Regions from separate parts of the Xenorhabdus sp. Sc-CR9 genome, predicted to be linked through region 3. Evidence: riboswitches for the same ligand, from Rfam matches in the RefSeq annotation. Region 3 holds a riboswitch; each other region holds the start of a gene.
What was found. A riboswitch is a leader RNA that binds a small molecule or an ion and turns the genes downstream of it on or off. The one in region 3 is predicted to bind thiamine pyrophosphate.
Positions count from the first base shown of each region.

Region 1: another riboswitch for thiamine pyrophosphate. It lies ahead of thiD (bifunctional hydroxymethylpyrimidine kinase/phosphomethylpyrimidine kinase); the one in region 3 lies ahead of thiC (phosphomethylpyrimidine synthase ThiC).
Region 2: another riboswitch for thiamine pyrophosphate. It lies ahead of thiB (thiamine ABC transporter substrate binding subunit); the one in region 3 lies ahead of thiC (phosphomethylpyrimidine synthase ThiC).

Region 1 covers NZ_CAWQTY010000109.1:84,275-87,556, forward strand. Annotated here, with positions in the region: gene fbaB (class I fructose-bisphosphate aldolase) at 1-211, shown strand, start outside; gene thiD (bifunctional hydroxymethylpyrimidine kinase/phosphomethylpyrimidine kinase) at 310-1,110, opposite strand; TPP riboswitch at 1,153-1,245, opposite strand; gene cspE (transcription antiterminator/RNA stability regulator CspE) at 1,370-1,579, opposite strand; gene AACQ81_RS05390 (amino acid permease) at 2,357-3,282, opposite strand, start outside.
Region 2 covers NZ_CAWQTY010000097.1:7,706-10,987, forward strand. Annotated here, with positions in the region: gene ptsP (phosphoenolpyruvate--protein phosphotransferase) at 1-972, opposite strand, end outside; gene rppH (RNA pyrophosphohydrolase) at 983-1,513, opposite strand; TPP riboswitch at 1,630-1,734, shown strand; gene thiB (thiamine ABC transporter substrate binding subunit) at 1,823-2,836, shown strand; gene thiP (thiamine/thiamine pyrophosphate ABC transporter permease ThiP) at 2,812-3,282, shown strand, end outside.
Region 3 covers NZ_CAWQTY010000159.1:40,011-43,292, forward strand. Annotated here, with positions in the region: gene thiC (phosphomethylpyrimidine synthase ThiC) at 1-1,593, opposite strand, end outside; TPP riboswitch at 1,742-1,866, opposite strand; gene AACQ81_RS07245 (HAD family hydrolase) at 1,920-2,591, opposite strand; gene nudC (NAD(+) diphosphatase) at 2,832-3,282, shown strand, end outside.

The DNA.
Region 1 (3,282 bases), on a different contig from region 3:
CATGGGGCGTGCTGGATTAATCAACTCTGGTGGTGCTTCCGGAGATAACGATCTGAGTGATTCAGTTCGCACAGCAGTTATCAATAAACGGGCTGGAGGAATGGGATTGATCCTTGGCCGCAAAGCGTTCAAGAAATCAATGAAAGAAGGTGTTGAGTTAATTCACTCCGTTCAGGATGTCTATCTCGATACGAATATTACTATCGCCTAATCAAACTTTTGGTACCCAATGGATTTCAGGAGATAGGTATATTTCACAATGGGGATACCAGTATCCCCATTATTCAATGACAATCCTATCTCTCTAATTCACCACCATTGATGAAAATGATGCACAGGACCAATCCCCTGACCAACGTCAAGAGTATCTGCTTGTGCCAGCGCATTTTGCAAGTATGCTTTTGCAGAAGGTAAAGTGCTTTGCCAATCGGAATAACGTGGGCGTAATGCAGCAAGTGCCGCAGAAAGTGTACAACCGGTACCATGAGTATGTCGGGTATTCACTCTGGGCGCGGTAAAACGCCACTCTCCTTCACGGGTAAAAAGCCAATCCGGGCTTTCTTCATTGTTCAAATGGCCGCCTTTCAGTAAAACCGCTTGACATCCCATTGAAAGTAATTCTCTTCCCTGCTGTAGCATCTCCTTTTCTGTCTCCGCAGGATTGCATTTCAGTATGGCTGCTGCTTCGGGCAAATTAGGAGTGATCAAAGAAACGATTGGTAGTAGTTGCTCTATCATTGCCGCAATGGCTTCTGGTAATAGCAAAGGATCACCACTCTTTGCCACCATGACAGTATCCAATACAATATGGGAAACTGGGTAACGGCGTAATGATTCTGCAACTACAGCGATATTGGCCGCATTGGATAACATGCCAATTTTAGCACTGTCTATTTTAACATCTGAAAATACGGATTCTAACTGGGCAGAAACAAAGAGAGGATCAATATCATAAACCGATTGGACTCCTCTTGTATTTTGGGCAACCAATGCGGTTATGACCGTTGTACCGTAAGCGCCAAGTGCGGAAAAGGTTTTTAAATCAGCTTGAATGCCGGCACCACCGCTGGGATCAGTCCCTGCGATAGTTAGTGAGTTAATTCTCATGATGGTGACTCCTATTCACCAGCAAAAGAAAAGTGGGTATCAAAATAAAAGATACCATGACTTCCCTACGCTGGCATTATCCAGATCAGGTAATACGGGTACTTCTCAGTTCAATCAAGAACGCCCCGAGCCAAAATAAAAATCACTCTATTAGTATCCCAATAGAGTGATATTTGCAATAGATTATCGTCAGATAATGAAACTAAAATAACGATAAATATATTTAGTCAGAAGTTAAACACCAACCAAAATAAATTTATTACTATAAAGTTGTGACGTTTGCGGCAGCAGGGCCTTTAGGACCATCCTGTATTTCAAACTCAACTTGCTGGCCTTCAGATAAAGTTTTAAATCCATCTTTCATAATTGCAGAAAAATGTACAAATACATCTTTGCTACCATCAGCTGGAGTAATAAAACCAAAACCTTTAGACTCGTTGAACCACTTCACAGTACCAGTGATTTTTGCCATTTCAAAAATTTCCTTTGAATCACTTAATTCGCCGATTGACATGAAAATAAACAAACTAGTATTCGTTGCTGTTATTTATTAACAGAACTGTACTCCGTTTACCCATGTGTTTTATCACATACTCTTTATATAATCGCAAGCCATTTTTTTCAGGTGCTGGAGCCAACGCACATATTTGAAAATATTAACATCTATTCTTATTTGAAATTATCCAACAATTTTTAATCAACCTAACCATATGAATATATACAAAAATAAAATTTTAACCTAAAGAAACAACTTTAATTAACCTAATATATAATGCTGTTTTTTGCGCCTATTGCAGAGTAGAACAGAGAGTTATCACGGTCCAGAATCCATTTTCGATAACTATAAAGTTATCACTAATTCTATTCAACTCTTGATTAACATAAAATATAATCATCTTGCATATAACCAGACTACTTTTTTGTTTATCATTTATTAAATATTATTAAATAATAATGTTTTTGTCTTTACTCTATATATGGATAAACGACTTTATAAGATTTATAAAGTCTGAAGTTTGTCATTTGGCCACTCCATATGTTCTACTAATGACACTATTTCTATGAAATAATTCATATCAAGTGGTTTTAATTTATCCTTAATAATATGACAAATCTCTTACTTATGAGTCACTAAGCTATGATAAAACGTATAATACCTTTAGGATTAGGTTAAAAATGGAGGAATACTGATAAGAATAATCAGCCGGGCATAATACCCGGCTGAAAATACGCTGAAATAGATTAAGAATTAAGCAGCCTTTTTCTTTGCTTTGGCTACTAAGTAACCCAGCCATAATACACCAATCCAGAATGGCATTAAAATAACTGAAATACTAATTGATGGCATCATCAGAATAATAACAAGAATGAACGCCAGAAACGCTAAACACAGGTAGTTTCCAAACGGGTACCACAATGCCCGGAATTTTGTCTTAGTGCCTTCCTTATTCTTAGCTGCGCGGAATTTCAGATGGGCAAGACAAATCATAATCCAGTTAATAACCAGCGTTGTTACCACCAATGCCATCAACAACTCAAACGCTTTACCCGGTATAACATAGTTAATCAGTACACCCATTGATGTTGCCAACGCTGATAACCCAATAGATAAAACAGGTACACTACGTTTATTCACTTTTGTCAGAATGCGAGGCGCGTTGCCTTGTTTAGCCAAACCATAAAGCATCCGACTATTACAATATACGCCACTGTTATAAACAGATAATGCTGCCGTTAATACAACTATATTCAGGACATTCGCCACCCAAAAGCTATCCAGATCATGGAAAATCAAAACAAATGGGCTACCACCTTCGACTACATTCCCCCAAGGATAAAGTGAAAGCAGAATAGCCAGTGAGCCGATGTAAAACAGTAGGATTCGATAAACGACTTGATTGGTTGCTTTTGGAATATTTTCCTCAGGATTTTCCGCCTCTGCCGCAGTGATCCCTACCGTTTCTAATCCACCAAACGAAAACATGATTACCGCCATCGCCATGATCAAGCCGGAAACCCCATTAGGCATAAAACCGCCCTGCTGCCATAAATTGGTGACACTTGCCTGTGGGCCACCACTACCGCTGATCAGCAAATAGCTTCCAAAGAAAATCATGCCGATAATCGCAGTAACTTTAATGATAGAGAACCAGAATTCAGTTTCACCGTATAATC
Region 2 (3,282 bases), on a different contig from region 3:
GATAAAATGCTCCGGCCACTGAGTGGCATCAGTGAAAGAATCATTCAGATGAAACAATACCCGTTGTCCAAGAGCACGCAGATCAGATGCCCTCTCCCGCATGTAGGGATCTTGCAGGCTGGCAAATTGCCCGGCGTATTTTTCAATCACAGTTTTGACTGCCCATTCAGCGACAAAACCATTATCAACTGAATAAAACAGATCTTGCTTGAGTTGGGGGTCATTTAATAAATGAGAATAGAGATCGAAAATGGCAGCACTTTCTTTCTGCGAGCTAGAGGTGAAACGCTTGCTGATTCGACGGCACTCCGCAGTTGATTCTTCCAGAGCACGAATTAATCTCAGACGTTCAGATTGATAATCCAAGGTTGATGCCTCAGATACCTGCTCCAGCAAAGGTTGTGAGCGGTCTTGCCACCCTTGGGACATGACGATGCCATTGGAAATGGCCAGTGCTTTAATACGACTCTGGCGGTACTGACCAAATATCCCTTTTGCCTGCGCCTGAGCGAGAATAACAGCAAGCTGCATTGCCAGTGTTACCATGAAAGATTCTTCACTTTCATCAAACAGGCGCCGTTCATGTTGCTGAACAACCAATATCCCCTGCAACTGGCGGCGATAAATAATCGGGACACCTAAAAAAGCCCGCAGACTTTCTTCTTTCACTTGGGGGATATATTTAAAACTGGGATGGTCACGAACATCAGAAAGATTAATTAATTCAGACAAACGCCCGACTTCACCCACAACACCTTCATTGAAAGCTAAACTGACCGAACGCCCTTTTGGTTTTCTCAGCCCTCTGGTTGCCATCAGGTAATAACACTGACGTTGATGATCTGCCAGATAGATAGAGCAAACATCCGTATTCATTGCCAGACAGGTTTCATTGACCAGTAGCTCAAGCGCTTCAGATAAATTGGCTGCCATCGCAACCTTTTCAACAATTTCTCGTAAGCGCATGAGCATAAACTGTTACCTAATTTCTTCTGCGACGATATAAATAAGGCGAATAGAGCTGTGAAGCAGGTTCCTGCATTGGCATCACAATGGAAGAGAATTCTTTCATCACGCGGCGATATACATCCCGTTTAAAAGAAACCACTTGCCGGACAGGATACCAGTAACTAACCCAACGCCAGCCATCAAACTCCGGCGTATTACTGCGCTGCACATTAATATCAGCTTCATTACACAACAACTGTAATAAAAACCAACGTTGCTTTTGCCCAATACAGACGGGCTTTGTATCCCAACGCACCAAACGCTTGGGTAATTTGTAACGCAACCAGCTCCGGGTCGAGGCAAGAACCCGGACATCTCTGCGATTTAAACCAACTTCTTCAAACAACTCGCGATACATTGCTTGCTCTGGTGATTCCCCTGGATTTATCCCCCCCTGAGGAAACTGCCAAGAATGCTGTCCATAGCGGCGAGCCCATAGAACCTGACCTTGGCGATTACAAATTACAATTCCTACATTCGGGCGGTAGCCATCATCATCGATCACCAGACTACCTCTCGATAAAACGAATTTGAAAAGATAACTAATTGTTTCACACTCATCTCAAGCGGTAAACCTCTATGATTGGACTTTGCAGACCCGGCCGAAGTCTCTACAATACGGCCATCTCAACGGGGTGCAGTTGTTGCAAAATATTGCTGCTGAGAACAAACCCGTCGGACCTGAACCGGTTAGTACCGGCGTAGGGATTTGGGATGCTAATAATTGATTAAAATAAGTAATTTTCATTTAGCTCCTTCTCAGATCCTTTGCCAATCTTCTAATAACCATTGTTAATAACGACAGGAGAGCAAAGTGTTTAAGAAATTATTTTCCCGCTTTATTGCCATTAGTACTCTCTCGATTTCTGCCAGTGTTTTTGCTCAGACGGCTCAAGTAAAGCCTACGCTGACAGTGTATACTTATGACTCATTTGCCTCTGAATGGGGACCGGGGCCTGCCATTAAAAAAGCTTTTGAAACAGGGTGCAATTGTGAACTGAAACTCATCGCTCTGGAAGATGGGGTCTCCTTACTGAACCGTTTGCGGATGGAAGGCAAAAAAACATCAGCGGATATCGTTCTGGGATTGGATAACAATCTGATTCAAGCGGCTCAACAAACCGGATTGTTCACACCAAGCCATATCGATACTTCAAAACTGAAATTACCCATTTCATGGAATAATAATACGTTCATTCCTTATGATTACGGTTATTTCGCCTTTATTTACAACAAGAATACCTTACCTCATCCACCCAAAAGTATGGATGAATTAATCAATGACCACCAGAATTGGAAGATTATTTACCAAGACCCTCGCACCAGTACTCCGGGCTTGGGGTTCCTGCTCTGGATGCAAGATCTCTATGGTGACAAAGCGGCACAGGAATGGCAAAAAGTTGCCAAAAAGACACTCACCGTCACGAAAGGCTGGAGTGAAGCCTATGGCCTGTTTCTGAAAGGTGAGGGCGATATGGTACTGAGCTATACCACATCTCCGGGTTATCACATCATTTCAGAGAAAAAAGATAATTATGCAGCGGCTATCTTCAAGGAAGGCCACTATTTACAAATTGAAGTAGCAGCCCAGTTAGCCTCAAGTAAGCAACCTGAATTAGCACAGAGATTCATGAATTTCATGATTTCTCCAGCATTTCAGCAAGTCATTCCAACAACTCAATGGATGTATCCTGTGATTGATATTCCGTTGCCTGACGTTTTCAAACAACTTCCTGTTCCTGAGAACTCTCTGCAATTCAACGCAGATGAAGTGGCAAAATACCGTACAAAATGGATACGTACATGGCAAAGCGCTGTAAGCCGCTAATAGCAGGCTGGTTATTACCGGGGGTCATTGCCTCCGGTTTATTGATTATCGTTGCCTTGTCTGCATTTGGGGCGCTGTGGTTCAATGCGCCTGAAAGTAATTGGCAGGAATTCTTGAATGACCGTTATCTCTGGCATGTCATTCGATTCACTTTCTGGCAAGCATTTTTATCCGCCGTATTATCGGTGACCCCCGCCATTTTCCTTGCAAGATCACTTTACCGCCGCCATTTTCCCGGTAAGGCTCTCTTTCTGCGCTTATGCGCAATGACATTGATCCTGCCGGTTTTGGTCGCTTTGTTTGGTATCCTTACCGTTTATGGTCAAACAGGCTGGTTGGCAAATATTTTCCAATGGTTAGGTATTGAATATCGTTTTACACCTTATGGATTACAAGGGATCTTGCTGGCTCATATTTTCTTCAATATGCCGATGGCAACACGCCTG
Region 3 (3,282 bases):
CACATCTTCTTTATTGGGTAAGCCGAGATGTTCTTTGGGGGTGACGTAACACAGCATGGCACAGCCAAACCAACCGATCATGGCAGCCCCGATGCCGGAAGTGAAATGGTCATAACCGGGGGCGATATCGGTTGTCAGTGGCCCTAAGGTATAGAATGGCGCTTCGTGGCAATGCTCCAGCTCTTCCGTCATATTACGGCGGATTAACTGCATCGGGATATGCCCCGGCCCTTCGATCATGACTTGAACATCGTATTCCCATGCGATTTTGGTCAGCTCGCCGAGCGTGTGCAGTTCTGAAAATTGTGCTTCGTCGTTGGCATCTTGAATTGACCCAGGGCGCAGTCCATCCCCCAAAGAAAGGGAAACGTCATAGGCGGCGCAGAGTTCACAGATTTCCCGAAAGTGAGTATAGAGGAAGTTTTCCTGATGATGGGAAAGACACCATTTCGCCATGATGGAACCACCACGGGAAACAATGCCTGTCAGCCGTTTGGCGGTCATTGGAACATAGCGCAGCAATACACCGGCATGAATGGTGAAATAATCAACTCCTTGCTCGGCTTGCTCCAATAAAGTGTCGCGGAACATTTCCCATGTCAGGTTTTCCGCTATTCCGTTAACTTTTTCCAGTGCCTGATAAATCGGGACAGTGCCGATAGGAACCGGACTGTTGCGCAGTATCCATTCGCGGGTTTCGTGGATATAGCGTCCGGTGGAGAGATCCATCACGGTATCTGCGCCCCAGCGGGTAGACCAAATCAGTTTTTCCACCTCTTCTTCGATGGACGAAGTCACGGAGGAGTTACCGATGTTGGCATTTACTTTAACCAGGAAATTGCGGCCGATAATCATTGGCTCGGATTCTGGGTGGTTAATATTGGCGGGGATAATCGCGCGACCAGCCGCCACTTCCTGACGAACAAATTCTGGTGTGATGTTTTCCGGTAAATTGGCACCGAAATTTTGTCCCGGATGTTGTTGGCGGAGCACTTCACTGTGAATGCGTTCACGCCCCATATTTTCGCGCAGTGCGATAAATTCCATTTCTGGTGTGATGATGCCTTGGCGCGCATAGTGCAATTGGGTGACGCGCTTTCCTTGCTTGGCTTTCAGCGGATGCGGGCGATGGCGACAACGCAGGTGATCAAGCCCTGCGTCTGCGAGGCGTTGTTGGGTAAAGTCGGAGCTAAGAGTGGAAACGGGTTCAATATCATTGCGTTCGTCGATCCACGATTGGCGGATTTTGTGCAATCCCGTTTGTATATCCAGTACGGAAGTAGGATCGCCATAAGGGCCTGAGGTGTCATAAACCGGAACTGGTTCGTTTTCCTCAAATTGGGGATTCTCTTTGGTGCCGCCGGTGAGTGTAGAGGAAAGTTGGATCTCACGCATCGGAACTTGGATATCAGGGCGTAAGCCTTCAAGATAAATACGTTTTGAATTGGGAAAAGCCACCCCTTGAACGGTGTTGATAAACGTCTGTGCGGCATCTCGTTGAGCCTTGCGCGGCCTTGCCTGATGGGGTTTTGGCGAAATATCAGCTGTTGGGATAATGGTATTTGAAATAGCGGTATTATTGGACTTAGACATAGCAAATTCCTGACTGTGTTATCACCTGTCTCATTGCTGGTCAGGCTTAAGTTGAGAAAATTGCTTGTCTGGAGCTCGCAGGGAGTAATGGTTTGTAGCTGAACATGGTTTGTACACGATGCTGTCATAGGTGTACGTAATAATCAGCGAGGTGATTACTCTTGTTCCCTTCGCGGGTATTAGCCCGATCAGGTTCTGCGGATCCCGAATAAACGGTCTCAGCCTGTGTCCATCGTGGTATACGCTGAACGCTAGGCACTCCGACAAGAAAAACACCCCAGAGTATAAAGGGGATTATAAAAACTACAACCTTTAACTGTAACCTTTTAGTATGACTCTAAAGTCCAGTTCAATTGCGTCCATCCGTGAATTTCGGCTTCCAATTGCAAACGAGGGTCTGCATTGATGGTAAAAACTTCGTCAGCAAATAAACACATTGGTAAATCATTTATAGAGTCTGTGTAGAATGAAATATGCTGCGGAGATAAATTCTGTTCTGATAGCCATTGCTGCAAGCGGGTGACTTTTCCTTCGCGGAAAGTGAGGGTTCCCAGAACATTACCGGTATAGCAACCCTCTTCCATTACCATATCGATCCCCATTACGGTTTGGACACCGAATGCAGCTGCAATTTTCTTTACCACGAAAGAGACGGTGGCGGAAATAATAATGATGGGAATGTCTTGCTGCCGGTAAGTATCCAGTTGTTTTTGGGCTGCGGGATAGATGAGTGGTTTGATTTTTGTTTCTACAAAATCAGTTAGCCAGATATCTACTTGTTCTTGGGAGATTTTGTGCAGTGCCTGCATGCTGAATGCCAGATATTTGTGCATATCCAGCTTACCTGCACAGTAGTCAGCTATCATTTTCTGGTCTGCCTCAAGAAAACGGGGATCAGTAATGATATTTTTCTCCCATAGATATTGTGTCCATAACCGGCCGGAATCTTTGCAAATTAATGTTTCATCTAAATCAAATACGGCAATTCTCTGTGACATGGTTGATATTCCTCAATTTAATTTAATGTATTTTTATTTATTTAATTCGGATCGTATACCTGCAAATTTTCAATTTGTAGAGCAGTCAACAAAAATGACACTTGAAAGACGAAGAGTATAAATGAGTATTAATTAGGGTGGCTAATAGAGCAGATTGCAGACGGAAGATAATGAAAAGAGTATGCTGAATTTGGACAAAATGCCATGAAGACAATCGTACAACTCATGATGGAATAGATGATGATACAGCAAAAATTGACAGGTACAGAACAGGGCTGGTGGATTGTCAGTCTTGAGAATCAAGTCTGGCTACCACAGGGGGAATTACCAACAGGGACTGCCCGCGAATGGTCATTGCAGAACCACATGGCGCAGCCCATCGGAGAATGGTTGGGGGATACAGTGTGGCTGATCCGCCATAAAATGGCTTCAGATATGTCTTCTCACCGCTTATTTGTTGATCGGGAAACCAAATTATTTCAATTGGTAGGGCGTGCTGTGCAATTGGCTGAGTTTTATCGTTCACATCATTATTGTGGTTACTGTGGTCATGAAATGAAGCATAGTCAACATGAATGGGCCTGTTTGTGCAATCACTGTCAGGAATGTTATTACCCACAAATTGCTCCCAGTATTATTGTTGGCATTCGTCGTGATGACCATATTTTGTTGGCACAGCACCAGCGTAGCC